4 regions of the Leminorella richardii genome follow, and region 4 is predicted to be linked to each of the others. Evidence: predicted binding sites of a transcription regulator. Region 4 holds the regulator's gene; each other region holds the start of a gene.
The links. Region 4 encodes CRP, which controls carbon source genes, mostly activating them, when cyclic AMP is high. Its sites were predicted from a motif close to ATGTGANNNNNNTCACAT; they were not measured.

Region 1: the regulator CRP is predicted to act here: its motif matches at 3,017-3,034, upstream of uxuA (mannonate dehydratase).
Region 2: the regulator CRP is predicted to act here: its motif matches at 2,665-2,682, upstream of DQM29_RS07145 (YchE family NAAT transporter).
Region 3: the regulator CRP is predicted to act here: its motif matches at 4,777-4,794, upstream of DQM29_RS11390 (arabinose ABC transporter substrate-binding protein).

Annotation. Positions count from the first base shown of each region.
Region 1 is NZ_LS483470.1:1,641,168-1,649,189, forward strand. It holds gene DQM29_RS07645 (fructuronate reductase) at 1-1,408, opposite strand, end outside; gene uxuA (mannonate dehydratase) at 1,622-2,806, opposite strand; gene DQM29_RS07655 (MFS transporter) at 3,204-4,487, shown strand; gene artM (arginine ABC transporter permease ArtM) at 4,834-5,499, opposite strand; gene artQ (arginine ABC transporter permease ArtQ) at 5,502-6,203, opposite strand; gene artJ (arginine ABC transporter substrate-binding protein) at 6,216-6,947, opposite strand; gene artP (arginine ABC transporter ATP-binding protein ArtP) at 6,965-7,693, opposite strand; gene DQM29_RS07680 (phosphatase PAP2 family protein) at 7,884-8,022, opposite strand, start outside.
Region 2 is NZ_LS483470.1:1,536,945-1,544,966, forward strand. It holds gene adhE (bifunctional acetaldehyde-CoA/alcohol dehydrogenase) at 1-2,461, opposite strand, end outside; gene DQM29_RS07145 (YchE family NAAT transporter) at 2,867-3,514, shown strand; gene DQM29_RS07150 (HI1450 family dsDNA-mimic protein) at 3,581-3,916, opposite strand; gene cls (cardiolipin synthase) at 3,952-5,412, opposite strand; gene DQM29_RS18100 (YciY family protein) at 5,747-5,923, shown strand; gene DQM29_RS07160 (YciI family protein) at 5,986-6,282, opposite strand; gene DQM29_RS07165 (TonB family protein) at 6,736-7,365, shown strand; gene yciA (acyl-CoA thioester hydrolase YciA) at 7,481-7,900, opposite strand; gene DQM29_RS07175 (septation protein A) at 7,995-8,022, opposite strand, start outside.
Region 3 is NZ_LS483470.1:2,468,392-2,476,413, reverse strand. It holds gene araC (arabinose operon transcriptional regulator AraC) at 1-758, opposite strand, end outside; gene araH (L-arabinose ABC transporter permease AraH) at 843-1,859, opposite strand; gene araG (L-arabinose ABC transporter ATP-binding protein AraG) at 1,874-3,397, opposite strand; gene DQM29_RS11390 (arabinose ABC transporter substrate-binding protein) at 3,524-4,513, opposite strand; gene DQM29_RS11385 (ribulokinase) at 4,927-6,603, shown strand; gene araA (L-arabinose isomerase) at 6,665-8,022, shown strand, end outside.
Region 4 is NZ_LS483470.1:347,225-355,246, reverse strand. It holds gene DQM29_RS01670 (ABC transporter ATP-binding protein) at 1-1,307, shown strand, start outside; gene DQM29_RS01665 (LysE family translocator) at 1,372-1,974, opposite strand; gene DQM29_RS01660 (hydrolase) at 2,075-3,058, shown strand; gene DQM29_RS01655 (YheU family protein) at 3,055-3,303, shown strand; gene DQM29_RS01650 (phosphoribulokinase) at 3,366-4,235, shown strand; gene crp (cAMP-activated global transcriptional regulator CRP) at 4,491-5,123, shown strand; gene argD (bifunctional acetylornithine/succinyldiaminopimelate transaminase) at 5,186-6,412, opposite strand; gene DQM29_RS01635 (GntR family transcriptional regulator) at 6,683-7,429, shown strand; gene DQM29_RS01630 (PfkB family carbohydrate kinase) at 7,403-8,022, opposite strand, start outside.

The DNA.
Region 1 (8,022 bases), 1.3 Mb from region 4:
TTACTGTGTCCAGAAAGGCGGTATTCTCTGGTAAGTCATGACCAAAAATGGCGCTGAGACTCATCAACTGGCGAACGCGATCGGCTGGCTCCGTATATTCACGATGAATAGCCTGATACTGTGAAACCAACGGGTCAACCACATCAATCGCATTGCCTTTTTCATCGAGTCCGCCAACGTAGCGCATCCATCCTGCAATTCCCATCGCCAGATAGCGATAGCTATGCCCCTGAGCAAGATGCAAGCGAACAGGATCAAGCAGTCTCTGCGGAAGCTTTTGGCTGCCATCCATGGCAATTTGCCAAGTGCGGTGCTTTAACGAGGGATTACTGAAGCGTTCGATCAACAGCTGCGCATAGGCTTTCAGATCTGTGCCTTCAGGCATAGAAAGGGTAGGAGCTTGTTCATCAAGCATTAACGCTAGCGCAGCTGCACGATAGTCAGGGTTAGTCATGGTTTCAGCGATGGTGTCATAACCGCCGAGGTAGCCCAAGTAGGCCAGAAACGAGTGACTGCCGTTAAGCATACGCAGTTTCATCATTTCGAAAGGAACCACGTCTTCCACAAACTGAGCGCCAACTTTATCCCAGGCCGGTCGGCCGTTAACGAAATTGTCCTCAATGACCCACTGGCGGAATGGTTCACAGGCGATGGCACACGGGTCATACACGCCCAGTTGAGCGGCGATGTCCTGTAGTGTTTCAGGCGTGGCGGCAGGCACGATACGGTCAACCATTGTGCAGGGAAACGTCACATTGGCTTCAATCCACTGAGCCAGTTCAGGGTCGCGAGCCACAGCCAGATCCAGAACGGCAGCTTTTGCGACATGGCCATTCTCTCGCACGTTATCACAGGAAAGAACCGTAAAGCCCGGTAGCCCGAGCTGGCGACGCATGTTAAGCGCTTCGACAATATATCCCGGCGCTGATTTTGGCTGCTGTGGGTTTGCCAGATCGTTTTGAATCAGCGCATTGTTGATATCAAGCCGCCCCGTCGCCGCCTGCGTGCAGTAGCCTTTCTCGGTAATAGTCAGTGAGACAATAGCCGTTTCTGGGCGAGCCATCGCGTCAAGAATACCGGCAATGCCGTCAAATTCAGGGTGAAGCGCCTCTTTAACCGAGCCGATAATTTTGAGCTCTGTTGAGAGCGCACCGCGTTCCGCAACGGTATAAAGTAAATTCTGTTCTTTTAGGGACGAAATTAGTCGGGCATCGTTACCCGGCATCAGGTTGACTTCACAAATTCCCCAGTCACTGTCGCTGCATTCCAGCAGGTGGTGGGTAAACAGCGCCTGATGCGCTCGGTGGAATGCCCCACAGCCTAAATGCACAATACGTGACGTCAGGCGTGACGCGTTCCAGTTCGGTTTAGCGACCGTCACTGAACCTGTAGCAATATTTTTTTCCATAACCGTTTCCTGTTGTTTGGTACTACGGGCAGGTGCAGCCCATTATATTCATGAGACTGGTAAGCAGGTAATCAGCGGTATAATCGGCTTCAGGCTGTGGACATCCTCTAGAAGCCATGATGGCGGTTTTTACCCTCTCCATGTTAAGGAGAGGGTACCCGTCGCGCTTCGTTTAGCGTTGTCAGCAGTGTGAAGTGATATAAGCGACGCTATTTATTTGCTAAAGAAGGCTCGTTGGATAGCGACCTCAAGCCCTCTCACCTCTGCGAGTCCTTTCAGTCGACCAATGGCGGAATAGCCTGGGTTGGTTTTCTTTTTCAAGTCATCCAGCATCTGATGTCCATGATCTGGACGCATCGGTATCAGATCGCAACCACCTTCAGTCTCGCGTCGGTGCTCTTCTTCCACGATTGCTTTTACTACAGCGTACATATCTACATCGCCGTAAAGATGTGCGGCTTCATGGAAAGTCTTAGGATTTTCTTCACGCAGGGTTGAGCGCAGGTGAGTGAAATAGATGCGAGGAGCAAACTGCTTAATCATTGTCACCAGATCGTTATCGCCGCGCACGCCGTAAGAACCCGTACACATCGTAAAGCCATTCGCCATACTGTTGACGGTATCAACCATCCACTGCATGTCTTCGATAGTGGAAACAATCCGTGGTAGGCCGAGAATAGGGCGCGGCGGATCGTCCGGGTGTACCGCCATACGAACGCCCACTTCTTCGGCTACCGGAATGATGCCCCGTAGGAAGTATGCAAAGTTTTCACGCAGTCGGGCTTTATCAATATTGTCGTAAGTTGCTAAATGCGCTTTGAACTGCTCCAGAGTGTAACCTTCTTCCGCTCCCGGAAGACCCGCGATGATGTTGCGGGTCAAACGCGCTTTGTCTTCATCACTCATCGTTGAGAAACGTTCGTTTGCCTGAGCGATTTCTTCTGCGGTATATTCCGCTTCAGCGCCTGAGCGCTTGAGGATATGCAATTCAAACGCAGCAAATTCAATTTGATCGAAACGCAGTGCTTTTGAGCCGTCGGGGAGAACGTATTCTAGGTCAGTACGTGTCCAGTCCAATACCGGCATAAAGTTGTAACACACGGTTCTGATGCCGCATTGAGCTAGGTTTCTTAACGTTTGCTGATAGTTTTCGATCCACAGGTTATATTGGCCCGTATGTGTCTTGATATCCTCATGAATCGGCACGCTTTCCACGACAGACCACTCTAATCCGGCATCTTCAATTGTGGCCTTTCTTTTAAGGATTTCATCAATGGACCAGATTTCACCATTAGGGATATGGTGAAGTGCCGTTACTATGCCGGTTGCGCCCGCCTGGTGTATATCAGAAAGAGTCACAGGGTCGTTAGGGCCGTACCAGCGCCAAGTTTGCTTCATTTTCTCTCCTTGTGGTGACGATGGTTTCATTTAAATACACCATCAGGTCAACCAATTTATCTAATCAAACACATTCTCTGTTTTTCTTGAATGTGAAACCATCAACGTACGGACATATTGGCAAATAAAATTGAGAATTGATACACCTTGCTGTTATTTTGGTTAACCAAATCACATTTAAAACAATATATAGCTCAACCAATTTACTTTTTTTGATCAACCTCACATAAATTAATCAACCAGTATGCAAAATCGTTGAGGTTAGTTCAGTACGGTCAGAGACAAAATTTGAACGCTTTATATGGTGAGTCATTGGCAAGGAAGGAAAAGGCTTTGCCCAATATCCGCCTCTTAAAAAGATGCTATGTGCAAAACGTGCACTCAAAATAGGCAAAATATGAAAAAACTCAAAAACTTAAGATGGTATATGATACTTCTGGTTTGTTTCATTACTATCATCAACTATCTGGATAGAACCGCGCTTGGTGTTGCCGCACCAACCATTATGGAAACGACAGGAATCACTAAAGAACAGTATTCATGGATTGTGAGTGCCTTCCAATTGGCCTATACCGTTGGCCAACCGATTATGGGATTCTTTATTGATACTGTTGGACTGAAACTCGGATTTGCTATTTGTGCGGTTATCTGGGGCTTGGCTACGATGGGGCACGCGCTAACGGGCTCTTGGCAGGGATTGGCTGCTATGCGCGCCATTATGGGATTCAGTGAGGCTTCCGCTATTCCTGCCGGTGTAAAAACGGCTTCAATATGGTTCCCGGCAAAAGAGAGGGGTATTGCTGCCGGGGTCTTTAACATGGGGACATCGTTTGGCGCAATGCTTGCTCCGCCTCTGATCGCCTGGTGTATTCTCTTCCATAGCTGGCAGTTCGCTTTTATCGTTTCAGGTAGTCTTGCTTTGATTGCCGCCGTTATTTGGTATTTTTGCTACAAAGATCCAAAAGATGCTAAGCGTCTTTCAGAAGAAGAACGCATTTATATTGAATCTGGGCAGGAAACTCATCTAAAAGTAGAGAAGCGTGAAAAAACCTCCATCAAAAATATTCTTAAACAGCGTAATTTTTGGGGTGTAGGCATTGCGCGTTTTCTGGCTGATCCAGCATGGGGTACCATTAACTTCTGGGTTCCTATTTTCTTTGTTGAAACGCTTCATTTTAGCCTCAAGGAAATTGCCATGTTTGTCTGGCTGCCATTCCTGATGGCTGACTTAGGCTGTCTGGCAAGTGGATTTGTTGCGAAATTCTTTAACGACCGCGGTATCACGCTGATTAACTCACGAAGGATCACATTCACTATCGGTGCTGTCATTATGACCACGATAGGGTTTGTCAGCATTGTTGAAAATCCCTATGTTGCGGTTCTTTTGATTAGCATTGGTGGTTTTGCCCATCAGTTGCTCTCTACCGTTGCGTCAACGCTGGGTGCCGACCTGTTTAAAAAGAATGAAGTCGCTACCGCTGTTGGCATGGCTGGTGCTTGTGCCTGGACTGGACAGCTTATTTTTAACATCTTCATCGGGGCATTTGTTGGAATTATTGGATTTGGGCCTTTCTTTATCGCCCTGGCTGTTTTTGATTTGGTTGGTGCTATTGTGCTTTGGATATTCATTAAGGAAGATACTAATGAAATCAACAATGAGCCAGCGGCGTTAACCCACTAAAAAGAGAGTTCAACGCTCATTGTAAAACCACCTCCTAATGGAGGTGGTTGAGATTGCTGACAAAGGTCTTAAATAAAGTCTGCAAAGTCAAACGGAGGGAGAGTCTTCCGTTGGGGTCGACTTGGCGTAAGCCAACGAAGTGCCCGTAGGAAGGCTATGCCCGACGCACTCCCAAAGCTAATACAGGCGCCCTTCCGGCCGAGCACAATGGTGATATAAGTAAGTTGTATATACGGCCGGAATATCCTCAGAAGCTAATTAAGCGGGTTTGTCAGCAGTCTGAACCACCTCCTAATGGAGGTGGTTCTTTTTACGGATGAGACAGATAAGACAGGGGACTTCTTACTTAACGCTGTTCAAACGCCAGCGCCTTCTTCTCAACCATTCTCATCATCAGCGTCAGTAGGCCGTTGACGCACAGGTAGATAATCCCCGCCGCGCCGTAAACCATCACGTCGTAGGTGCGACCGTACATCAATTGGCTATAGCCCATCACGTCCATCATAGTAATGGTGAACGCTAGCGAGGTACTTTTAAACACTAACACTACTTCGTTAGAGTAGGACGACAGCGCACGCTTAAAGGCGTAAGGCAGCAGAATGCGCAGCGTTTGTCCTTGAGACATGCCGAGAGATTGGCACGACTGCCACTGACCGTCAGGAATCGCCTTAAGCGCTCCGTGAAACAGCAAGGTAGAATACGCTGCGCTGTTAAGAGCCAGCGCGGCGATCGCACAAAGCCAAGGCTGAGAGATCAGATTCCACAGCGCTGGGTATTTTTGCAGGCTTTCAAACTGGCCGGGGCCATAGTAAATCAGAAAGATCTGCACCAGCAGCGGAGTACCGGTAAACAGCGTAATATAGCCTTTCACCAGTTGGGTAATGACCGGCGTTTTCAGCGTGAGCACGACAGTGAACAGAAGCGCCAAAAACAGGGCAATAATTAATGAAATCAGCGTTAACAGCAGGCTGACGTGCAGCCCCTGCATCACATCGGGCAAGTAGTCCAGCACGATCATGCCCTCCGCTCAAAGCGGGTGATCCGCTGTTCGATATAGGCCAGCAGGCGCTGGCTTATCAGCGTGATAACCAGATAAATAAGCATCGCGATGATAAACCAGTTAAAAGGCTCCTGCGTGCGGATAGCAATGCTTTTAGTCTGCATCATCAGGTCGTTCACGCTGATAAGGGATACCAGAGCCGTATCTTTCAGCAGCACCAGCCACTGGTTGCCCAGTCCGGGCAGGGCGTGGCGCCACATTTGCGGCATAATCAGGCGAAAGAAGATCGCCGCTTTACCAAGACCAAGCGCTTGACCTGACTCCCATTGCCCGCGAGGAACGGCTTTCAGTGCGCCGCGTAGGGTCTGAGAGCCGTAGGCGGCGTACAGCAGGGAAAGGGCGATGACGCCGCACAGGAATGGACTGACATCGAAGTTTTCAATGTTAAGCTGAATGACAACGCCAAACAGGGTAAAGCCGTCAGCCAGCGTAATTAAAAGCTGTGAAGCGCCGAAGTAGATAAACAGCACCACTAGAATTTCTGGTAACCCCCGCAGCACGGTAACAACCAGCGTTCCAATAAACGCCACGGCGCGAAGGCGCACGGATTCCCAAACGGCGAACAGCATAGCCAGCACCAGCCCGAGAGCCAGTGAGCAAACGGCAAGGCTAACCGTCATCAGGGTAGCGCTTGCCAGAGGAAATATCTCATTCATCGATGGGTTTACTTACTTTTGAAACCACTTGTCATAAACGGCCTGATAGGCGCCGTTTTGCTTAATCTTTTCCAGCGCAGCGTTTAGCCTGTCGCGCAGATCGGTATTCTTTTGGTTGACCGCAATAGCGAAGCCGGTGCCGAAATAGGCATCGTCATTGATCTTGTCGCCAACAGTGGTCAAGTCGTCGTTTTTCTTCAGCCATTCAGCCACAACCGCGGTATCACCGAAGACGGCGTTAATGCGGCCGCTTTTCAGATCGAGGATCGCGTTCTGGTAGCTGTCATAGGCGACAGGCTTCATGTCTGCGTGCTTATCCAACAGGAACTTCTGGTGAGTAGTACCGTTTTGCATGCCGACACGCTGGCCTTTCAGAGCGTTAAGATCGGCAACTTTACCCTTGATAGCGATAAACTGGGCAGAGTTGTCGTAGTAGGTATTGGTAAAAGCAACCTGCTGCTGGCGCTCTGGCGTCACGTCCATCGCGGCGATAGCGGCATCAAAGCGGCGGAACTTCAGGCCGGGAACCAAACTGTCAAAGCCTTGGTGAGAGAAAGTACACTCGGCCTGCATCTCTTTACACAGTGCATTAGCCAAGTCGATATCAAAGCCCTGGATTTGGTTGTTAGCGTCCATAAACTCAAACGGAGGGTAGGAGGCTTCGGTCGCAAAGCGGATTTTTTCTGCCGCAGCGGCGGACAGGCTCATTCCGGCGATTAGCGAGGCGATCAGCAGTTTTTTCATAACGTGCTCCAGAGAATTTAGTGAGAAAGATAGCCGGCAAACGCTTCGGTTTGCGGCTGGGTAAACGCCTGAGCGTCGCCGTATTCGACGATGCGCCCCTGCTCCATATAAACGACGCGGCTGGCGGTTTTCTTAGCGAAGTCCACTTCGTGGGTCACGATAACCTGCGTAATGCCGGTATCGGCCAGCTCGCGAATAATGCCGACAACTTGGGCGGTGATTTCAGGATCCAGTGCAGCAGTCGGCTCATCAAACAGCAGAATTTGCGGTTCCATCATGAGCGCTCGGGCAATAGCCACCCGCTGCTGCTGCCCACCGGAAAGGTGCAGCGGATAGCGAGCGCTGAACTCACCCAGCCTCAGGCGCGCCAGCAGCTTTTCTGCACGGGCAACAGCCGCCTCTCTTGATAGACCAAGCACGCGACAGGGGGCTTCAGTCAGATTTTGCATTACCGTCAGATGAGGCCACAGGTTGTACTGTTGAAACACCATGCCAACGTTACGGCGTAACTCACGCACGGCCCCTTCGGAAGGGGGAACGCTAAAGTCAAAATTGTTACCGGCAATGGAAAGCTGGCCAGAACGCGGCATTTCCAGCAGGTTGAGCACCCGGATCAGTGAGCTTTTACCTGCGCCGCTGGGGCCCAGCAGCACCAGCGTCTCGCCGCTTGGGCAGTCCAGTGAGATATCAAACAGCGCCTGATGCGTGCCGTAAAAGCAGTTAATGTTTTTTAAGTGAATACTCATGCGACATTAATGAATAGTAATGAATGTTGTAATGGTATCGTTGACAGGGTGGGGATGCAATGCAAGCCGGAGAAATTTTATCTTTGTATGATGAAGTTTGAACAACGGTGGACAGTATCTGAGGTTTAGTTAAAGAGGAAAGTGGCAGTGAGAAAACGGCGGCCGATAGCACGGCCGCCGGGGAAATGCGTTACATAATCAAGCAGTGTATCTCATAGGCTACCCAACCCAGTACCGCGCCTGCGGGCAGGTCGAGAAGGTAGTGCTGCTTGGTAAAGGTACAGGAAAGGGCGATCAGTACAGGGAATAAGAAGACCCACGGGCCCAGA
Region 2 (8,022 bases), 1.2 Mb from region 4:
GTACGCCTGCTTCGCGAATAGAGGCCGGAATATCCAGCTCTTTTTTAAGTTCGTCTAACCAGCCAAGCAGTTTTTCAATTTTGGCCGCAGTGCGATCGCCCGGTGCAGAAAGCCCCAGATGATCGGCTATTTCAGCATACTGACGGCGAGACTGAGGCCGATCGTACTGGCTGAACGCGGTTTGCTTGGTTGGGTTATCGTTCGCGTTATAGCGAATGACGTTACAAATCAGCAGGGCGTTGGCTAGGCCGTGCGGCAGGTGGAACTCTGAGCCAAGCTTGTGCGCCATTGAGTGGCAAACGCCAAGGAACGCGTTGGCAAAAGCGATGCCGGCAATAGTGGCAGCGTTATGGACGCGTTCACGAGCAACGGGGTTCTTCGCGCCTTCTTTGTAGCTTTGTGGTAGATACTCTTTCAGCAGTTTTAACGCCTGTAGACCCTGACCGTCGGTATATTCGTTCGCCAGAACAGAAACATAGGCTTCTAGTGCGTGAGTAATGGCGTCAAGACCACCAAATGCGCACAGGGACTTGGGCATATTCATGACTAAGTTAGCGTCAACGATAGCCATGTCTGGAGTCAGCGCGTAGTCGGCCAGCGGATACTTCATGCCGGTAACATCGTCGGTGACCACAGCAAACGGCGTAACTTCAGAACCGGTACCTGAGGTGGTCGTGATAGCGATCATCTTGGCCTTCACACCCATTTTCGGGAACTTGTAGATACGCTTGCGGATGTCCATAAAGCGCAGCGCCAGCTCTTCAAAGTGAGTATCAGGATGTTCGTACATGACCCACATGATTTTAGCCGCATCCATTGGAGAGCCGCCGCCCAGAGCAATAATGACGTCTGGTTTGAAAGAGTGCATCTGCTCAGCGCCCTTGCGGACGATGCTTAGGGTTGGGTCTGCCTCAACCTCGAAGAACACTTCTGTTTCAATACCGTGCTGCTTTAATACGTCAGTAATCTGATCGGCGTAGCCGTTGTTGAATAGGAAACGGTCGGTTACGATAAACGCGCGTTTGGCTCCGTCGGTCGCTACTTCTTCAAGCGCAATCGGCAGCGAGCCGCGGCGAAAATAGATAGATTTAGGAAGTTTATGCCATAACATGTTTTCAGCTCGCTTAGCGACGGTCTTCTTGTTGATAAGATGCTTCGGCCCGACGTTTTCAGAAATCGAGTTACCGCCCCAGGAACCGCAGCCTAGCGTTAACGAAGGCGCCAGCTTGAAGTTATACAGGTCGCCGATGCCGCCTTGAGAGGTTGGGGTGTTGATCAGGATACGAGCGGTTTTCATCTTGTCGCCAAAGTAGTTAATACGGTCAGCTTGGTTATCCTGATCCGTATACAGTCCTGACGTATGACCGATACCGCCCATCGCAACCAGCTTTTCGGCCTTTTCTACCGCATCCTCAAAGTTCTTGGCGCGATACATGGCGAGCATAGGAGAGAGCTTTTCGTGGGCGAAAGGCTCTGATTCATCTACGTGAGTCACTTCACCAATCAGCACTTTAGTGGTTGCCGGAACGGTGACGCCTGCCATTTCGGCAATCTTCACCGCCGGTTGACCAACGATAGCCGCGTTGATCGCGCCATTTTTCAGAATGATATCCTGAACCGCCTTCAGCTCTTTACCTTTCAGCATATAGCCGCCGTGGGAAGCAAAGCGCTCGCGAACGGCGTCATAAATTTGGTCAACGACGATGACTGACTGCTCAGAAGCGCAGATAACGCCGTTGTCGAAGGTTTTAGACATCAGGATAGACGCAACGGCGCGCTTGATATCGGCAGTTTCGTCAATCACTACAGGGGAGTTGCCGGCACCAACGCCAATTGCGGGTTTACCTGAGCTATAGGCGGCCTTAACCATGCCCGGCCCGCCGGTTGCAAGGATCAGGTTGATGTCAGGGTGATGCATCAGCTGGTTGGAGAGCTCTACGCTCGGCTCATCGATCCAACCAATGATATCTTTCGGCGCACCCGCTTCAATGGCAGCCTGTAAGACCAGATCGGCAGCTTTGTTAGTGGCCTTTCTGGCGCGTGGGTGAGGGGAGAAGATAATGCCGTTACGGGTTTTCAGGCTAATCAGCGCTTTGAAAATAGCTGTAGAGGTTGGGTTTGTGGTGGGTACAATGCCACAAATGATCCCAGTTGGTTCGGCAATGGTGATGGTGCCGAACGTATCGTCTTCTTCCAGGATGCCGCAGGTTTTTTCATCTTTGTACTTGTTGTAGATGTATTCGGAGGCAAAGTGGTTTTTTATCACCTTGTCTTCCACAATACCCATACCTGATTCCTCAACGGCCATTTTAGCCAGCGGAATACGGGCGTTAGCGGCGGCCAGCGCGGCGGCTCTGAAAATTCTGTCTACCTGCTCCTGAGTGTAGTTAGCGTACTCACGCTGCGCTTTCTTCACTCGTGCAACAAGGGCATTTAGCTCAGTGCTGTTGTTTACTGTCATGAGACTCTCCTAAGATTGATAAATTTTTTTAGTCAGTAAACCACGGGGTAAGCAGTTTTCTGGGTAATATGTCAACGAACGATTCACTGACTGAAAAAATCTCATTTATCCTTTTTATTCAATGCATTAACTTATTTACGGTGCCTAGTGTTTATGAACAAAAAGGTAATTAAATACAGATTACCTATTAAGAGGGGGTAATAGAGTGACGCTGGTCACAAAACCGCCATGCTGACACCATTCAGCATGGCGGTTTTTGCACAATTTGACACTTTTGGGATCGTAAGGGCATTTATTCAAGGTGAATTAACTATAGTGAATAAAGTGTCGCGTCTGGCTATTGGCGCTTAACTCTATTACATTAGCCGCGTTTTCATTCCCGCTCTTATTTATAGGGAGTCCTAGATGGCGCATGCCGCACTGGATTTTTCAGGATACGTTAAGTTTCTCGTTGGCCTGTTTGCGCTGGTAAACCCGGTTGGCATTCTGCCGGTTTTTATCAGCATGACCAACTATCAGTCTCCGGCTGCAAGGGATAAAACTAACAGAACGGCCAACCTTTCTGTCGCTATTATTTTGTGGTGCTCGCTGTTTCTTGGCGATGCGATACTGCGTCTGTTTGGTATTTCTATTGACTCTTTCCGTATCGCAGGCGGTATTTTGATTGTGACTATCGCTATGTCGATGATCAGCGGCAAGCTGGGGGAAGATAAGCAAAACAAGCAGGAAAAAACTGAAACGACCGCCAGAGAGAACGTGGCTGTTGTTCCCCTAGCGCTTCCGCTTATGGCTGGGCCCGGCGCGATCAGCTCAACGATCGTCTGGAGCACGCGCTACAATACCTGGATTGACTATATTGGCTTTTTTATCGCTATTGCGTTTTTTGCCTTTTGCTGTTGGCTGCTGTTCAGGGCAGCCCCTTGGCTGGTGCGCCTGCTGGGGCAAACGGGCATTAACGTGGTAACGCGAATTATGGGCCTGTTGCTTATGTCGTTGGGTATCGAGTTTATTATCACCGGAATTAAAGTGTCATTTCCCGGGCTTCTGGCCTAAAAAAAGCCCCGCCGTTTATAGAGTCAGTTCAAATAAACGGCGAGGCTTTTTTCTGTCACTGTCAGTTTATTCTTTCCACAAGATGTGGCACAGCTTATGGCTTTTTTCGCGGCAGATAAGAACGCGGGCGAAAATGTCATCTACCTCGTCCTGTTCGTTAGTGAGTCCAATAATCACTTCGGCAAAAAAGTCTGGATTGAGGTCGAAGTCCACATGTTCGAGCCATTCCTCTGAAGGGTCGTGTAGCTCCGCCGCGCCGCGCTCTTCAAACTGCAAGTTAAACAGTAAAACGTCAGCAGGATCGAGATTGTCGGGAGCCAGTTCAAGGAAAATGTCATAGGCCTGATCCAGCGTTTCATCATCGTCCAGGCGATTGTTCAGATCGAAATCGTCGCTATCCATCAAATAGGGTATCCGTTCATCGGGAGATAAGGCCGCTATAGTAGCGGACTGAAGAAATAAAACAAACGCTCAATGATGCGCTGCCACAGAGGGCGCTTGACCCATTCTTCAGGGTTTAGCAGCGTTGAACGAGCGATATAGTCAGCCTGCACACAGGCCAAGTCTTCGCCAAAGGCTTTATCGTCAACCAGCACGGTGACTTCAAAGTTGAGCCACAGGCTGCGCATGTCCAGATTGACGGTACCAACAAGGCTAAGCTCTTCATCAACCAGCACGCTTTTGGTGTGCAGCAATCCACCTTGGAATTGATAAATTTTCACACCGGCTTCCAGCAGTTCGGTAAAAAATGATCGACTGGCCCAGCCGACCATCAGAGAGTCGTTTTTATAGGGAACGATGATGCTAACGTCGACGCCGCGCAGGGCGGCGGTGCAGATTGCGTGCAGCAAGTCGTCGCTGGGAACCAGATAGGGTGTGGTCATGATCAGCTGCTTTCTGGCGGCGTAAACGGCGGTCAACAGTGACTGATGAATCAGCTCTTCTGGAAATCCCGGGCCAGAGGCGATGACCTGAACGGTATGTCCGTCTTCTTCTTCAAACGGCAAAAGGCGAGCGTTGGGAGGAGGAGGGAGCTGCCTTATGCCCGTCTCAATTTCCCAGTCACAGGCGTATATCAACCCCAGCATCGTTGCGGCAGGGCCTTCAATTCTGGCCATTAGGTCAATCCACTGGCCCACGCCTGAACCCTGTTTGAAGAAGCGCGGATCGACCATATTCATGCTGCCGGTATAGGCAATATTGTTATCGATAATGGCAATTTTACGATGCTGGCGGAGATCCATACGGCGTAAAAAGACTCGCAGCACGTTAACTTTCAGCGTTTCAACCAGCTCAATGCCCGCTTCGCGCATCAGCGCTGGGTAAGGCGTGCGGAAAAAGTGCATGCTGCCTGCAGAGTCCAGCATTAGGCGGCAGCGAACGCCGCGGCGAGCGGCTGACATCAGCGCTTCTGCTACGTTGTCTACCTGGCCGCCGCTCTGCCATATATAGAACACCATCTCTATGCTGTGCTCTGCTCTGTCAATATCGCGGATCATCGAAATCATGGTGTCGCTGGTATTGGTTAACAGCTGAAGGCGATTTCCCCGTACGGCAGGGACGCCGTTGCGGCGTTTACAGAGCTGAAACAGAGGTTCTGATACAGGGCTGATGTAGGTCGTAAATACGTTTTGGCAGTTTTTTAATCCGTCCAGCCAGGTTGCGGTTGAAGGCCACATGTCTTTGGCGCGTTCGGCTCTTCGCTTTCCCAGATGCAGTTCACCAAAGAGCAGATAGGCGACGATGCCCACCAAGGGTAGGATATAAATAACCAAAAGCCAGGCCATCGCTGAAGGAACGGCTCGTCGCTTCATAAGGACTCTGAGCGTAACACCGGCTATCAGCAGCCAATAGCCAACCACCAGCAGCCAGCTTAGAACAGTATAAAAAGTGGTCATTTAGAATCTGCCATCCCATCAACCTATTCATATTAATCAGTGAGGCTAACGTTGTTTCTACACAACGGATGATTATCCAGATTTGGATTGCTTGGATTGTATAGCTAAACAGTTAGGATAAAAGCTCACACCGCTATGAAGAATAACACAAGTTTGAGTCTTCTTATTATGAACGGCACTTTTGGGCGGTTGAGATTAACGACAGAAACAGGGAGTCTGCATGTTTCTGCTTATGACACAAACTGTATAGGCCGCTTGAGCAAAAATCGACTGATCCTGATGGCGAATGCGTTACAATAGGCATTCGTTAGCTTTCTCGGACTTTTTTATTACTATGCACAGATCCAGGACTGAAGTGGGGCGCTGGCGCATGCTTCGCCAGGCACAGCGTCGCCGTCACCGTTGGTTGGAAGGGCAGTCAAGGAGAAACAGCCGAATTCATCATATCAGGACAGAAAAAGAGCTTGGCCGTCAGCGCCGTTCTTTGCTGCTAGTGCTCAGCTATACGTGATGAGGGACGCAGAGGAACGCGAGTGAATGATTAGGGGCTCTTGATAAGCCCCTTTTTATGAGTTAGAAAGCGCGCTTGAACGGTTTGATTGTCACGTTTTTGTACACGCCCGCTTCAATGTAGGGATCTTTGTCAGCCCAGGCTTTGGCGTCTGACAGGCTGGGGAATTCGGCGATAATCACTGAGCCGGAGAAACCGGCGCTGCCAACTTCTTCGCTATCGGCAACGGGATTGGGCCCGGCAACGATAAGGCGGTTTTCATCCCTTAACTGCTGCAGGCGTGCCAAATGAGCAGGGCGCGCGGCCAGGCGCTGTTGCAGTGTATTTTCAACGTCTTCGGCATAGATGAGATATAGCACGTTATTATCCTCAGTAGGGGGTAGATCGGTCGATGTAATCTTTAACAGACGGTTAGCTGTGGCGTGAACAATGCCTCATTTTTAATGTGCACTGTCTGTTCGGCACTAACGTTAGGGGATTTTCGTCACGACATCAATGCTAATTTTTATCTTATAACGTACCGATTGTTAAATGAAAACCGTTGAGCCAGTGAGTATCTGTACGGCATTTACTGCAGGATGCGTTGCTAATTTGATATTGAATATCATTACCATTTTCATTTAGAATCGAACCCTATCGCCCCTATTGCTAAACACTGAAGTGGCTCTTTTTTGAAAAGTTTCTTTCTAGCGCGCCGTTTTTCATGGCCTATAACGTTTTCGGTTTGTCTTCACGCCTCTCTGCTTGGTGGGATTGTTTTCGCTTCTATACAGGAAAGCGTTGTTTTACCAGAAGAAGAGCAGTCGGCACCCATGAACGTTGTTATGGTCAATCCCGCTATGTTTGCTGCGCCACAGCAGAGTGAAGAAACGACGGCAGCTCAAACCGCCAGCGAGCCAGAAACGACTACTGAACCAACTCCAGAACCGGAGCCCGTTCCAGAACCGATACCTGAACCCGAACCGCTTCCCGAGCCTGAGCCTATCCCTGAACCAGCGCCTATTCCGGAACCTAAGCCAGCACCGGAACCGCCTAAGCCAGTTGAGAAGCCCAAGCCTAAACCAAAGCCTAAGCCGAAAAAGCAGGTGAAGAAAGAAAAGGTGGATGAAACCGCCCAGCGTGCGGAGGTCTCAAAACCGGCAACTGCACCCGTTGCAGCACCGAATGCAAGTGCCGTCGCCAGCGGCCCTGTGTCATCGCAGGGAGCCTCTACATCCATGGGCTCGAAGGCGCTGAAGCAGACTCAGCCTGGTTACCCCAAACAGGCTTTCGATCGCCGGATTGAAGGCCAGGTGGTTATTCTGTTTGATGTCAGCGACAGCGGCAGAGTTGAAAACGTGCGTTTCCTCTCTTCAACGCCGCCCAACATGTTTGAGCGGGAAGTTCGCGATGCGCTGAAAAAATGGCGCTATACGCCGTTGCTGCCAAAGATAAGAAAATGACTATTATCTTCAGAATAAACGGCGGCGCCCAGCTCCAAGGGGGCTAATGGGGGATTCTCAATACAAAAGGCCGCTTCTGCGGCCTTTATGCGATATGGTGGTGAGTGTCTGAGGGCTATTCCGCCGTGTAGTTTCTCTTTCCTTCCGGCAGTGAGCGCGACCGTCCATCGTCAGTGACTGCCACATAGGTAAATACTGCTTCTGTGACGCAGTAGCGCTGCCCAATAGGCTCTGAAGACACTTTCTTCACCCAGATTTCCATATTGACAGTCATTGAGCTTTTACCGGTACGGGCGCAGTGGGCATAGCAGCAGACTACATCACCAACGGAAACGGGCTTTAAGAACGTAATCGCGTCAACGGCAACGGTGACGACTCGACCCTGAGCTATTTCTTTAGCGAGGATTGCGCCACCGATGTCCATCTGCGACATAATCCAGCCGCCGAAGATATCGCCGTTGGCATTGGTATCGGCTGGCATCGCCAGCGTTCTCAAAACGAGCTCTCCACGAGGAGAGCGGCTTTTTGTACTCATACGTTTTTCTATTTTATTAGTTAATTAGTAGGGTGATTGCGTCGCTAGGCGATTTCCCCTGATGTTGCGCTAAAAAGAGAGATTCTCTTTGCGCTTATTCAGGCGTGTTGGTATCGCCCTTT
Region 3 (8,022 bases), 1.9 Mb from region 4:
CTGGCAATAGATTCCTGAGTTGTTTGCAGCAGCAGCTTGGCGCGGATCACCCGCTGGTCTTCTCTCCAGCGCAGCATATTGACGCCGACCTGCTCGCGAAACAGGTGGGCGAGGCGCGATGGTGACAGGCAGACGTGGTTGGCGATGTCTTCGATGCGCACGTCTTCTGACAGGTTGCTGGTCATGTACTGGCAGGCTTCAATAATTCTGGGATCCATGATTTTTTGCGGCAGCTGAGGGTCTTCTTCAATGCAGCGCAACAGCAGCCTTTCCAGCAGGTTCATCGCCAGCTCTTCCGACAGGCGTCGACCAGACTGGTGAGTTTGTTCAATCGACACAAACAGCTGCTCAAACTCTTCTCTCAGTTCCTGTGAGTGTAGCGTCAGGCGACCAATGCGGTTCGTTTGGCTGTACCACTCCAGCCAGTCGGCCCAGTAGGCGCGGGGGCGAAAATAGATCCAGCGGTGATACCAGCATGAGCTGCCCGGTGCCCGTCCGTAGTAGTGGGGCTCTTTAGGCTGAAACAGCATCATATCGCCGGGGTTACAGTAGAAAGCATCCTCTCCCTCAAGCACCTGACCCTGGCCTTTAGTGGTCAAGTTCAGAATATATCCCTTCATACCGTTAGGGCGATCGATAAAGAAGTCGAGCGGGCTTCCTTTTTCTATAGGCGTAAGCCCCGCCACTAGGTAGGCATTAAAGGCGTAGCCGGGCAGTAGGGGGTCTGGCTGCGAGTCTGAGGCGATTCGTTGGTACACGCTTTACTCCTAGGGCTGACGGTTTGTCTGTGTGTAATAAGAACGGGCGCAAACCGATAAGGTGTATGCGCCCTAGTGTACCCTTTAGACCTTCTGTTTTGCCAACTGCTTGTAGCGGTCGAAGATAACGGCAGCAAGCAGGATCAGGCCGCGAACCACGTACTGATAGAACGGAGAAATATTCAGCAGGTTCATGGCGTTTTCTACCGTGCCTAAAATCAGCACCCCGGCAATGACGTAGGAAATTTTACCGATACCGCCTTTAAGGGAGACGCCGCCCAGCACGCAGGCGGAGATGACGATAAGTTCATAGCCTATAGACGTCATCGGCTGGCCGCTGGTCATTCGCGATGCGAGAATGATGCCCGCTGCCGCTGAGATGAGGCCTGTCAGGGCAAAAATAATGATTTTAGTACGCACGACAGGCACCCCCGCCAGTCGGGCAGCCTCTTCGTTACCCCCCACCGCCAGCGTATTTCTACCGAAGGTGGTTTTGTTGAGCAGAAAGCCGAACAGAATAAAGCAGAACAGCGTGATCCAGATAGGCACAGGCACGCTGAACCAGCTGCTGTTACCTAGCTCAAAGAAGCCTTCCTCTTCAATGCCGACCGCTTTGCCGTCAGAGATGATGTAGGCTAGACCGCGAGCGATCTGCATGGTTGCCAGCGTAGTAATCAGCGCGTTTATCTTGAGTTTGGCAATGACAAAACCGTTAAGCAGGCCGAATGCCAGCCCCAGCAGCAGCCCGGCGCCAATGCCAAGCAGAATGCTTTCGGTATAGTTAATGACTACAGCAGTCGCTACTCCAGCGCAGGCAATAACGGAAGCGACCGATAGGTCAAAATCGCCAGAGGCCAGGCAAAACAGCATGCCGCAGGCCACCATGCCAGACATGGAAATAGCCAGTCCTAGTCCACGCATGTTGATCCAGGAAGCGAAGTTAGGGACGAAAATCATGCAGGCGATAAATAAAACGGCGAAGACCACCAGCATGCCGTAGCTGTCCCAAATGCGGGAAAGGCTGACGCCGCCGCCCGCGCTCTTGTGTTTTATGTTGACAGATGAGGGCGTAGACGTAGTTGGAGGCGTAATTGTCGACATGACGTATTCCTTTTTTAGGCAGCCGCTTTGGCGACTGTCGTTAACATGGCCAAACTGAGAGCTTTTTCTTCGGTGGCGTCGTCGTGGCTAAGCTCGCCTGAGATGGCACCTTCACGCATGACCAAAATGCGGTCAGCGAGACCAAGCACTTCCGGCAGGTCGCTTGAGGCGAACACCACGGCGATCCCCTTTTTAGCCAGTGCGTAGATAACGTTATAAATTTCGTGCTTAGCGCCGACGTCAATACCTCGGGTCGGCTCGTCGAGCAAAATGACTTTCATCTCTTCAGAAAGCCAGCGGCCGAGAATGGCCTTTTGCTGGTTTCCGCCGGAAAGGTTCATAATCAGCTGCTCGGCGGACGGGGTTTTGATGTTTAACTCATCAATACGCAGGGCAGCGTTGCTGGCCTCCCAAACGTCGTTGATCAGACATCCGGCAGACAGCGTTTTACGACGCGCGCTGATGTTGATGTTGTCTCGCACCGAGTGCACCGGAATGATGCCTTCAGCCTTACGGTCTTCCGGGCAGAGCATAATGCCTTGAGTGATGCCGTCTATTGGCGACTGAATGTTTAGAGGTTGGCCATCAAGACTGACAGTGCCTTCTTGAATGCGAGTAGCGCCGAATAGCGCTTTAAGCAGCTCGCTGCGTCCGGCGCCTACCAGGCCGAACAGGCCGACGATTTCCCCTTGGCGAACCTGAAAGCTGATGGGGTGCTTCACGCCAGGCGCTTTGACGTCTTTTAGCTCAAAGCGCAATGGGCCGTGGGGCCTCGGGCTGTAGCCGTAAATATCTCCCAGCTCTCGGCCCACCATGGTTTGCACCAGTTCGTCGTGAGCAAGATTGGGAATATCAGTAAATGTTTTCATGTAGCAGCCGTCTTTAAAGACGGTGATAGCGTCGCTCAGTGCGAAAATCTCTTCCATGCGGTGGGAAACATAGAGGATCACTCGCCCTTCGGCGCGAAGTTCGCGGATCACGCGAAACAGGTTGTCGATCTCGCGGGCAGAGAGGGAACTGGTGGGTTCATCAAAGGCTATCACTTTGGCGTTGCGCGCTAGCGCTTTGGCGATCTCCACCATTTGCCACTGGCCGATAGACAGGTACTTTAGCGGCGTGTCTGGGTCGATATCTAATCCCAGATGCTCTAGCTGAATGCGGGCCTCAAAGTTAAGAAGCTTTTTATTAACGATGCCACCTGCCTTGGTTGGTAGCTGACCGAGGTAGATGTTTTCCGCCACTGTCATTTCGGGCACAAGGTGCAGCTCTTGATAGATAATGGCGATACCGGCGTTCAGGGCATCCATCGTATTGCTAAAGTTGACTGTTTGTCCCTTTAGCCGAATTTCGCCTTCGGTCGGCGTATAGTTTCCGCTAAGAATTTTCAGCAGCGTTGATTTACCGGCACCGTTTTCCCCCATCAGCGAGTGGATCTGCCCCGCGTGACAGGAAAAGCTAATGTTCGATAGCGCCTGCACGCCGGGAAAGGCTTTACTGATGCCGCAAAATTCAATGTAGGGAGACTGTTGCACAGACATAGGTCGATTCCTCAGTGGCGCCTGTTTTGACGGCCGAGAAGGCCGCAAGACAGGCGCATTTCAACTATCAACGTAATGGCTGGGGTGCCTTATCGGGCGAACAGGGGAGACCTGCCCACCAAAGGATCACTTGCCCCCTAACCCTTTCTTCTCAAGTTCAACTTTGAAGTTGTCGCGGGTAATCAGCACAACGTCGGTGACCTCAGTAAACTTAGCAGGTTCTTCGCCTTTGGTTTCCCAGTTGTAGAGCATTTCGATGCTCTTGTAGCCGTGGATGTCTGGGCTTGGCAGCAGTGAGCCGTAGAAGCCGGTTGCGCTAGACTTGGAGAGTTCGTTAACGGCGTCAACGCCGTTGATTCCGATGCCAATAACGTTCTCAGGCTTGAAATTTTGCCCTTCGGTTGCGCGCACGCCGCCCAGAACGGTGTTGTCATTCATGCCGACGATCAGCCAGTTTTTCACTTCAGGATGCTGCACCAGCATAGAGTTGGCAGCGTCAAAGGCGCCGGGAATATCGTTAGATTTAGTAGGGACTTGATAGATTTGCTTTTCGGGGAAGCCCGCGGCCTTCAGTGCCGCCATTGAGCCGGAGGTGCGGCGACGAGCGGTATCGAGTTCGTTTGAGGTGATCGCCATCACGCCCGTTTCGGCAATGTTCCAGCCGCGCTTGTTCATCTCTTTCCACAGCTCTTGCCCCTGGCGCTCGCCGATTTTTGTTGCGGCCATCATAATTAGCGGCACGCTTTCCATCGGTTTGCCTTTGGCGTTAACAAACTGGTCGTCAACAGCGATGACTTTCAGGTTGTAGCTCTTGGCTTTCGCCATAATGGCGGAGCCAAGTTTAGGATCTGGAGTACAGATAACGAAGCCTTTTGCACCGCTGGCGGCAAGGCTGTCGATGGCATTAAGGGTTTTTTCTCCATCGGGTACGGCGATTTTGATGACGCTAAAGCCAAGATCTTTACCTGCTTTATCGGCGAATGCCCATTCTGTCTGGAACCAGGGCTCTTCAGGCTGCTTAACAAGAAAGCCGAGCTTCATCGTTTCAGCGATAGCTGAATGTGACATAATCGCAGACAGTCCTATCACGGCGAGCGCTTTAGTGAATTTATGCATATCGTCTATCTCTCCTGTTCGTATCCGTATAGCTAAAATAGCTGTCATAAAAGTGGGTGATGCAGCGAGATGTACCTGAGTTGTAAAATGTTGACCTGTATCGATTCACCTATTTATCTGGATATTGAGCCGATAGTTTCAAAATTTTTAACAACGTGACTTTATTATTAGACGTAAAAACATATGAGAGATTAGAGCGCCATCACAAATGAGAATTACAGCAATTTAGTTCATATATTCAGTTAAAAAGTGATGTATTTCGATTTTGAGCTGGATCACAATCTGTAAAGAGAAAGCAATATTGTGCATATATCTAGCCAACGGCTCCTCGCCGCTATAGCCGCTTTTTCTTATGGTATCCCCAAATTATTTTTACTCTTCTTTTTTACTTTTATTTGACGCTAGAGGTTTACATGGCGAAAGACACCATCGCGCTCGGTTTGGACTTTGGCAGTGACTCTGTTCGGGCGCTGGCCGTAGACTGCGCCAGCGGTGCGGAAGTGGCTACCGAGGTTGTTTACTATCCTCGTTGGAAGCAGGGATTATTTTGCCAACCGGCGGACAACCAGTTTCGCCACCATCCGTTGGACTACATCGAATCCATGGAGTCGGCAATCAAAGTTGTCGTTGCGATGCTGACGCCGTCTCAGCGCGAAGGTATCGTTGGAATAGGCGTGGATACGACAGGCTCTACACCTGCACCTATTGATAGAGAAGGGCGAGTTTTGGCACTGCGGCCAGAGTTTGCTAATAACCCAAACGCCATGTTCGTACTGTGGAAGGATCACACTGCTATCGAAGAAGCGGAAGAGATTAACCGACTGTGCCACGGAGGCCAGTTTGAAGACTATACCCGCTACATCGGCGGCGTTTACTCTTCCGAATGGTTTTGGGCTAAAATTCTGCACGTTTCAAGAGCCGACTCGGCGGTGCGTAACGCCGCCGTCTCATGGATCGAACTTTGTGACTGGGTGCCGGCGCTGCTCTCCGGTACTGAAGCGCCAGCAAGCGTAACGCGAAGCCGCTGTGCCGCAGGGCACAAGGCGCTGTGGCATATGGACTGGAACGGGCTGCCGCCGCGGGAGTTTTTGGGCGCGCTGGATCCTATTCTGGTTAACGACCTTGATTATCCGCTGTTTACCGACACGCATACCGCTGAGAAACCGGTTGGGAAAATCAGTAAAGAGTGGGCTCAGCGCCTCGGTATTTCCGAGAACGTAGTGATTTCCGGCGGTGAATTTGACTGCCACATGGGGGCGGTTGGCGCCGGGGCTCAGCCCTATACGCTAGTGAAAGTGATTGGTACCTCAACCTGCGATATTCTGCTGGCGGATGAAAGCCTGGTTGGCGATCGCGCTATTGCAGGCATCTGCGGTCAGGTTGACGGTAGCGTAGTACCCGGCCTTATCGGTATGGAAGCCGGGCAGTCCGCTTTTGGCGATATGTACGCCTGGTTTAGCCGCCTGCTGGCGTGGCCGTTGAACTATGCCGCAGAGCAGAATCCCGATATGGCCGCTTCCCTTAAGCAGGTTGAATCCATGCTGCTGCCTGCGCTGACGGAAGCCTGGGCAAAAGAAACCTCTCTGGATCGCCTTCCGGTGGTGCTGGACTGGTTTAACGGTCGCCGTACGCCGTTTGCCAACCAGCGCCTAAAGGGAGTAGTAGCAGATCTGAATCTGGGCACCGATGCGCCAACCCTGTTTGGCGGCTTTATTGCCTCAACTGCCTTTGGCGCTCGCGCCATTATGGAGTGCTTCGTTGAGCAAAATATTCCGGTAGAGAACGTGCTGGCGCTGGGAGGCATTGCCCGCAAGTCTCCAGTAATTATGCAGGTCTGTACCGACGTGATGAATCGCCCGCTGCAGATTGTGGCTTCCGATCAGTGCTGTGCGCTGGGAGCCGCCATTTTCGCCGCGGTGGCTGCGGGAGTTTACGAGACGATTCCTCATGCGCAGGCCAGCATGGCTAGCCCGACGGAGCGCACTCTGATGCCGGATCCGGCGAGAGCCGCCAAGTATGAACAGCTGTATCAGCGTTATCGGCAGTGGGGCAGCGTTGCTGAGCCCTGCTATGCCGCCAAAACAAACTAATCCGTTGAATGTGACGCAGAGCCTGACGCAATAGCGCCGCGCCCGTCCGAGAGGAGTCGATATGAGTGTTTTTAGTCAGTTAGAAGTCTGGTTCGTTGTCGGCAGTCAGCATCTTTATGGGCCGCAAACGCTCAAGCAGGTTGCCTCTCAGGCGCAGGAAGTGGTCGATGGCCTAAATAAAGAGGCGGGGCTGCCTATCAAACTGGTGATGAAGCCTCTGGCTACCACGCCGGATGAAATCCTGACCGTGTGCCGGGAAGCCAACTACCAGAAAAGCTGTGTGGGTATCGTTACTTGGCTGCACACGTTTTCTCCCGCCAAAATGTGGATCGGCGGCCTGAACGTGTTGGAAAAGCCGCTGCTACAGCTGCACACTCAGTACCGCAATGAGATCCCTTGGGATAGCATCGATATGGACTTTATGAACCTGAACCAGACTGCTCACGGCGGTCGCGAGTTCGGCTTTATTGGCGCCCGCATGCGCCGCGAGTTTACGTCGGTAGTGGGTTCCTGGCAGGACAAGCGCGTTCATCAAAAGCTCGACCGATGGATGCGAGTGGCGGCCGGTTTGTATGAAAGCCAAAACCTGAAAGTTGCGCGCTTTGGCGATAACATGCGCGAAGTGGCGGTCACCGAAGGCAATAAAGTGTCTGCACAACTCGCTTTTGGCTATGCGGTAAACGGCTATGGATTAGGGGACTTGGTTTCCGTTGTGGATGCCGTTTCTCAAGGGGACATTGACGCGCTGATTGACGAGTATGAGGCTACTTACCGTCTGACTGACGTAGTGAAAGTGGGCGGAGCCAAGCGCGCTAACCTGATTGATGCAGCCCGCATTGAACTGGGGATTAAAACGTTTCTTGAACGCGGCGGTTTCGGCGCCTTTACCACGACGTTCGAAAACCTCTATGGCCTTAAGCAGCTTCCGGGGCTGTCCGTACAGCGCCTGATGCAGCAGGGCTACGGGTTTGGCGCCGAAGGTGACTGGAAAACGTCAGCGCTGCTGCGCATTATGAAGGTGATGGCCTCTGGCCTGAAGGGCGGCACTTCCTTTATGGAAGACTACACCTATAACTTTGCGGCGGGTAACGACTTGGTGTTGGGATCCCACATGCTGGAAGTGTGTCCGTCGATTGCCAGCGAAGAGAAGCCGCTGCTTGACGTACAGCACTTGGGCATTGGCGGCAAGGACGATCCGGCTCGACTAATCTTTACCGCTCCGGCGGGGCCTGCGCTAAACGCCAGCCTGATAGACATCGGCGATCGATTCCGCCTGCTGGTAAATACTGTTGATACGGTAACAGCGCCGCACGCGCTGCCGAAACTGCCGGTAGCCAGCGCGCTGTGGAAATCTCATCCTTCACTGGACGTGGCGGTCGAAGCCTGGCTGTTGGCGGGCGGCGCCCACCACACAGTCTT
Region 4 (8,022 bases):
ATTTCCTCGATCCCATCGTCGATAAAATTTTGCACATTGAACAGCAGCAGCTGTTTGAATATACCGGTAACTACTCTTCCTTTGAGCGCCAGCGGGCAACGCGACTGTCACAGCAGCAGGCAATGTATCAGAGCCAACAGGAAAAAGTTGCTCATCTAAAGAGCTATATTGACCGATTCAAGGCTAAAGCTACCAAAGCAAGGCAGGCACAGAGTCGGATAAAAATGCTGGAGCGCATGGAGCTGATTGCTCCCGCCCACGTCGACAATCCGTTTCACTTCAGCTTTCGCGAGCCGGAAAGCCTGCCCAACCCGCTGCTGCGAATGGAAAACGTCAGCGCAGGCTATGGCGATAAAACTGTCCTGTCGTCCATTAAGCTCAATCTGGTTCCCGGCTCTCGTATTGGCCTCCTTGGTCGCAACGGTGCCGGTAAATCAACTCTCATCAAGCTGCTGGCCGGTGCCCTTACAGCGCAGCAGGGGGAAATCGGCCTCGCCAAAGGCATTCAGCTTGGCTACTTCGCCCAGCACCAGTTAGAAACCCTGCGCCCGGACGAATCCCCTCTGTGGCACCTAAGCAGGCTGGCGCCTAAAGAGTACGAACAGGCACTGCGCGACTATCTGGGCGGCTTCGGCTTTCGCGGCGATAAAGTCACCGAAAAAACTGAGCGCTTCTCCGGCGGTGAAAAAGCACGCCTCGTGCTGGCTCTGATTGTCTGGCAGCGCCCTAATTTGCTGCTGCTCGATGAGCCCACCAACCACCTCGATCTGGACATGCGCCAAGCGCTGACGGAGGCGCTGATTGACTTCAATGGCGCTCTGGTCGTGGTTTCCCACGATCGCCACCTGCTTCGTTCTACGACCGACGAGCTTTATCTGGTGCACGACGGCCGCGTAGAGCAGTTCGATGGCGATTTGGACGATTACCAGCGGTGGCTTTCCGACCTGCAAAAACAGGATTTTCAAGCACAGCCGTCTGGTCAAGCGGAACCAAGCAACAACAGTGCTCTGTCGCGTAAAGATCAAAAGCGCCGAGAGGCCGAATTTCGAGCCCAAACTCTGCCGATAAGAAAGGCGATAGAGAAGCTGGATAAAGAGCTGGAAAAAGTAGCTAAAGCGCTTGAAGGCGTCGAACAGGCGCTGTCTGACAGCGCCATTTACGACCCGGCTAAAAAGGCTGAGCTTACCGGGCTGTTACAACAGCAGGCTTCCTTGAAGTCAGCTCAAGAGGAGCACGAAATGAACTGGCTAGAACAGCAAGAACAGCTGGAAGAGATGACGACGCTGTTCAATCAGGAAAGCGACTAGGGCTCGTTACCGCTAATAAAAGGGCTGTTAAAATTGCAGCCTTTTTATTTTGCTAAACGTTTGACTACATCCAGATAAGCGCGGCGCATCCTGCCGTTAGCATGCCCATAGTGACGTTAAATATCACCCACGCCCGGCGGCTTCGTAGAAACCGACCGATGCCTGAACCGAAGCCCATCCAAATCACGCCAGCAACCAGATTAACCGAACACATCGCTACACTCATCGCCACTACCGAGCTGCCGTATAAATCCCCCGGCAGGCTGTAGCTGGCTACCGAACCTATGCCCATCAGCCAAGCTTTAGGGTTAAGTGCCTGAAGCAACAACCCCTGATACAGGCGAACCGGTTTGGGAGCGCCTTTATCCGTTTCCAGCTTTTCATAGCGTGCACTGGCCATTTTCCAAGCCAGCCAAACCAGATACAGGCTACCCGCAATTTTTAGCCCCATATGTACAGGTGGGTAAGCCAGCAACAGCGTGCCAACACCGGCCGCCACCAGCAGCAGTAACAGCTGCATACCAAGCATGATGCCAATCATCAGCGGCAGCGAACGCACAAAGCCAAAGTTCGCCGTTGATGAGGTTAAAAGCATGTTGTTAGGGCCCGGCGTGACCGCCGCTATCCACAAAAACGTGAGGAGTGAAAGAAACCAGCCTAGCTCCATGATACTTGCGCTACCCTTTACCGTTGGGACGTGTTATTTCATTCCATTCAAGCTAACAGTGTGATATTGATCGCACAACCCCCCAACAGATTTAATTTTTATGATAAACACCGACTTCCAGCCGATGCCGGGAACCGCCAATCCACATATACAAACGCTTTTACCGCGCCTTGTCAGGCGTCGAGTCAATCTCAATCCCGTTTGGCAACGCCTTGCCCTACCGGATGAGGACTTCGTCGATCTGGCCTGGAGTGAAACGCCGGAAACCGCGGTACACAAACCTCGACTGGTCATCTTTCACGGTCTGGAAGGCAACTTCTATAGTCCCTACGCTCACGGCCTGTTGGAAGCCTGCCAGCAGCGAGGCTGGCTGGGCGTTGTGATGCACTTTCGCGGCTGCAGCGGTGAGCCGAATCTGGCACCTCGCGCTTACCACTCGGGGGAAACGCAGGACGCGCGCTTTTTTCTGAACTGGCTCAAAGAGCGCTTTGGCTCAGCCCCTACGGCCGCCGTCGGCTATTCTCTGGGCGGCAATATGCTGGCCTGCTATTTGGCTGAAGAGGGCGAAAAGGCACCACTGCAGGCTGCCGTTGTGGTTTCCGCTCCGCTGATGCTAGCCCCCTGTTCACGGCGATTGGAAACCGGCACTTCGCGTCTTTATCACCACTATTTACTCAGCCAGCTGAAACAAAGCGTTCTGCGCAAACAAAAGCGTTACCCACAGCTGGTATCTCTGACAGAAAAAGAGCTAAAAGGCATCCGCTCTCTAGAGGCGTTTGATGATGCGATAACCGCGCCACTGCACGGATTCTCTAACGCACAGGACTACTATTACCAGTGCAGCGCGCTGCCGATGTTACCCAATATTAAAACGCCACTGCTTATCGTCCACGCAAAAGACGATCCCTTTATGTCAGCAGAGGTGATCCCCGATCTCAAAAGCCTTCCAGGCAATATTGAATATCAGCTAACGGAGCACGGCGGGCACGTGGGCTTTGTGGGAGGCACGTGGAAAAAGCCCGAAATGTGGTTGGAAAAGCGTATCCCTCAGTGGCTGTCACCCTATCTGGAGAACGCAGCATGATTATTCCCTGGCAGTCCCTCAATCCCGAGACGCTGGAGGCTATTATCGAGTCATTCGTTTTACGCGAGGGAACCGACTACGGCGAGCAGGAAAAATCTCTGGAACAGAAAGCCGACGACGTCAAACGCCTGCTAGCAAACGGTGAAGCGGTGCTGGTGTGGTCCGAACTGCATGAAACCGTCAATATCATGATGAAAGCGCAGTTTAAAGATGGTATAGAAGAGCAGCCCTATCCGGAATATTGAGCGGCTCGAGGTGTCTTGCCCTTCCGCTTTACTGACTATAATAAAAACGAGGAGTCAGGCACATGTCGATAAAACACCCCATCATTGCCGTGACCGGCTCTAGCGGAGCGGGTACCACGACCACCAGTCTGGCATTTCGGAAGATCTTTCAGCTGCTGAACCTTAACGCCGCGCGCATCGACGGCGACGCCTATCACCGCTACACGCGTCCGGAAATGGATGCTGAAATCCGCAAAGCGGGAGAGCAGGGTCGTCACATCAGCTACTTTGGCCCCGAAGCCAACGACTTTGCCGCGCTGGAAAATAGCTTTATTGAGTACGCTCAAAACGGTTCAGGGCGCACCCGCAAGTATCTACACACCTATGATGAAGCGGTGCCTTACCGCCAGCTGCCCGGTACCTTTACCCCCTGGAGCCCGCTACCTGACCGCACAGATCTGCTGTTTTATGAAGGCCTTCACGGCGGTATTGTGACTGAAAATCACAACGTGGCTCAGCACGTCGACCTGCTAGTTGGAGTGGTTCCTATTGTTAATCTGGAATGGATACAAAAGCTTATTCGCGATACTGTCGAACGCGAACATTCAAGAGAAGCAGTGCTGGACTCCGTCGTCCGCTCTATGGATGACTACATTAACTACATTACGCCACAGTTTTCCCGCACACACATTAACTTTCAGCGTGTTCCCACCATCGACACGTCCGATCCCTTTTCCGCCAAAAGCATTCCGACCCTTGATGAAAGCATGGTCGTGATCCACTTTCGAGGCATCAGCGGAATCGATTTCCCCTATCTGTTAGCCATGCTGCAAGGGTCGTTTATCTCTCAGACCAACACGCTGGTTATCCCGGGAGGTAAAGTCGGTCTGGCAATGGAGCTGATTATTACCCCCTTGATCCAACAGCTTCTGGAAGGGAGACCGTTGAAGTGATCGCGTGACAAAATAGCCAAACAACGCAGCAATACGCCATATGTCCCGCATTTTGGTAATGAGGAACAAGACTCTTGCCTCAAGCTGTGTTAAAAGCTTACGGTGTAGAAATCCATAAATTAGGTTATGATCGACTATAATAGCGCTCACCGAGCATTTCTGACGCTCTCGAGCAAGCAAGTAAATAAGTAAGTTTTTTCGGCAGGCTTCTTGCTTTGCTGTTTTAGGCAGTGACAACAAAGAGGATAACAACAGATGGTTCTCGGCAAACCGCAAACAGACCCGACTCTTGAATGGTTCTTGTCTCATTGTCATATTCACAAGTATCCTTCCAAGAGCACGCTTATCCATCAAGGAGAGAAAGCGGAGACGCTTTATTACATTGTTAAAGGAGCCGTAGCCGTTCTCATCAAGGATGAAGAAGGGAAAGAAATGATCCTTTCTTACCTTAACCAGGGTGACTTTATTGGCGAACTTGGCCTGTTTGAAGAAGGGCAAGAGCGCAGCGCCTGGGTAAGAGCAAAAACAGCCTGTGAAGTTGCCGAAATTTCCTATAAAAAGTTTCGCCAGCTAATTCAAGTGAACCCGGACATTCTTATGCGCCTGTCGGCTCAGATGGCTCGTCGTCTGCAGGTTACGTCAGAAAAAGTAGGCAGCCTAGCCTTCCTTGACGTCACAGGTCGTATTGCCCAGACCCTGCTAAATCTGGCTAAACAGCCTGACGCGATGACCCACCCCGACGGGATGCAAATCAAAATCACTCGTCAGGAAATCGGCCAAATCGTCGGATGCTCTCGCGAAACCGTCGGCCGCATTTTAAAAATGCTTGAAGACCAAAACCTGATTTCCGCTCACGGTAAAACGATCGTCGTTTACGGGACGCGTTAACGGCAAACGCCATTTAAGCAAAACGCCGCTCAGTGAGCGGCGTTTGTTTTTCTCTAAGCCAGTTACTTTGCCTTAGCCTCAGCAACCTGCTTCACCGCGTTTTCAAGACGTTCCATTCCTATCTGCAAGTCTTCCATTGGGATCACCAGCGAAGGGGCAAAGCGCAGCACACTAGGCCCAGCATTAAGCAGCATCAGACCACTGTCTACCGCCGCCGCCAAAAACTCTCTGGCCATCCCGCTGTAGTCAGCCGACAGCTCAGCGCCAATTAATAGCCCCAGCCCCCGCACGTCGGCAAATACGCCGTAGCGCTGATTGATCTCCGCCAGCCGGGAAACAATATACTCATGCCGCCCCTGCACACCGGACAGCACTTCCGGTGAATTAATTGCGTCAAAGGCCGCCTCGGCAACCGCACAGGCAAGCGGGTTACCCCCGTAGGTCGTGCCGTGTACGCCAGGCTCCATCACCTGCGCCACGTCGTTGGTTGTCAGCATGGCGCTAATGGGGAAGCCGCCTCCCAACGCTTTGGCGGATGTCAGCACGTCCGGCGTCACGCCGTAGCGCATGTAGGTAAATAGCGTACCGGTTCTGCCCATGCCTGACTGCACTTCATCAAACACCAGCAGCGCCTGATGCCGATCGCACAGTTCGCGAACCCCGCGCAGAAAATCCGCGTCAACGGGAGTAATCCCCCCCTCGCCCTGCACTGGCTCTAGCACGACCGCACAGGTGTGGTCGTCCATTACCGCTTTCACTGCGTCAAGATCGTTAAAAGGCACGTGAATAATGTCGGCAGGCTTCGGCCCGAATCCATCTGAATACTTCGCCTGACCGCCGACAGTAACGGTAAACAGCGTACGGCCGTGGAAGGCGTTCTTAAAGGCGATAATTTTGGTTTTATAGGGGCTGTGACGTTCAATGGCGTAGCGGCGGACCAGCTTGAAAGCGGCCTCGTTGGCTTCAGCCCCCGAGTTAGCGAAAAACACGCGATCGGCAAACGTCGCGTCGATCATCTTTTTCGCTAGACGAAGCGCAGGCTCGTTGGTGAACAGATTGCTGGTGTGCCAGATAAGCTCACTCTGCTCTTTCAGCGCCTTAACCAGTGCAGGATGGCAGTGCCCAAGGGCAGTCACCGCGATACCGCTGGAGAAATCGATAAACTCATTTCCCTGCTGGTCCCATACGCGACTTCCTTTTCCCTTCACGGGAACAAACGCCGCAGGCGCATAAACCGGCAACATCACGCTATCAAACATATTCCGAGTTACTTTGCTAACACCACTCATTTTGATTCTGCCCTGTTCTATTTCTATGAATAAAATTCACCTTATCAAAAATGAATAAAAAATCAATTTAATTGAATTAATATATAAAATAAGAATCTCCTCTATCGCAAACTATGGAGGGTCTTGGGTTGCTATTAACACTCTTTTTCACAAAGAGCCTTAACGCGACGGTTTCTATCGCTTTTCTACTGCGCTCAGTCTTCATCAAGCGCAAATTCGCTGAAAATAAATGATATGATAGCTCTTCCCCTCTCTTCAGGTTCGCGACATATGGAAAAGGCCCACGTTCAACTGATAGAACAGTTAGTCAAGCGACTGGCTTCTGCCGATAACGCGCCGCTTTATCTGAAGTTTGCCCAAACGATAAAAAGCGCGGTGCGAAGCGGAACGTTAGAGCACGGCAACATTCTTCCCGGTGAGCGAGACCTTAGCCAGCTTACCGGCGTATCTCGCATTACCGTGCGTAACGCCATGGAAGCGTTGGAAAAAGAGGGGGTTGTCACCCGATCCCGCGGCTACGGTACTCAGGTCAACAATATCTTCGAGTACTCCCTGAAAGAGGCGCCCGGATTTTCCCAACAAGTCTCTCTGCTGGGAAAAAGGCCAAGTACGCTCTGGATAACCCGACAGGTAGAAAAATGCCCCGCTGACGTAGCTGAGCGACTGGCTCTCTCACCCGAAGATGACGTATTTTTACTTAAGCGCATTCGCTATGTAGACGATGACGCCGTTTCTATTGAAAAATCCTATGTTCCTGTCGATCTCATCGACAATGCGGAAGAAATTGGGATTTCCCTGTATGAATACTTCCGCAGCCAAAATATCCATCCACAGAGAACAAAAAGCTACGTCAGCGCCCGAATGCCGGACGCTGAGTTTCTTACTCATCTGCAAACCAGCGGCGACATTCCGATGCTGGTCATCAAGCAAATCGCTTTCGATGGGCTGCAAAGGCCTATCGAATACAGCATTAGTCACTGCCGCAGCGATCTATACACCTTCGTTTGCGAGTTTTAGCCGCGCGGTTAATTCATCCACCGTCGGCGCACAGTCTCCACCTCGATGGCTGACGACAAAAGAGGCCACGGCGTTACCTAGCGTAACCGACTCCGCTAGCGACCACCCAGCGGACAGCCCTGCTATTGCCCCTCCCGCGTGACTATCCCCCGCGCCGATAGTATCCACCACCGATGCGCTAAAGGGTGCCGCACACCCCTGAGCTTTTTCATCAAAAAACCAGGCGCCCTCGCTGTCCTGCCGGACAATAAGCGGTGAACCGTAGTGGGCTAACCACGCAGCCCCCAGACTCTGTACTTCATTGTGTACACCTAGCGCACGAGCGGCAATCTCCGCCTCTTGCCGATTTAAAGAAACGATCGGCTTAAGCGCCATAATTCTGGACATCATCGCTTCGGGAATGTCGGCAATTCGAGGGCCAAAATCGATAAAAGGCGTCACCTGAGACAGGTTTTCCAACCAGTCTACCAGCACTTCTCCACGCGGTGATGCCAGCTGATAGCCTGCTAGATACACCAAGCTCTGCGGCTGCACAACCAAGTTATCCAACCACGATGCACGCCACTGGTTTTCTACTCCGCTAAACGACATAA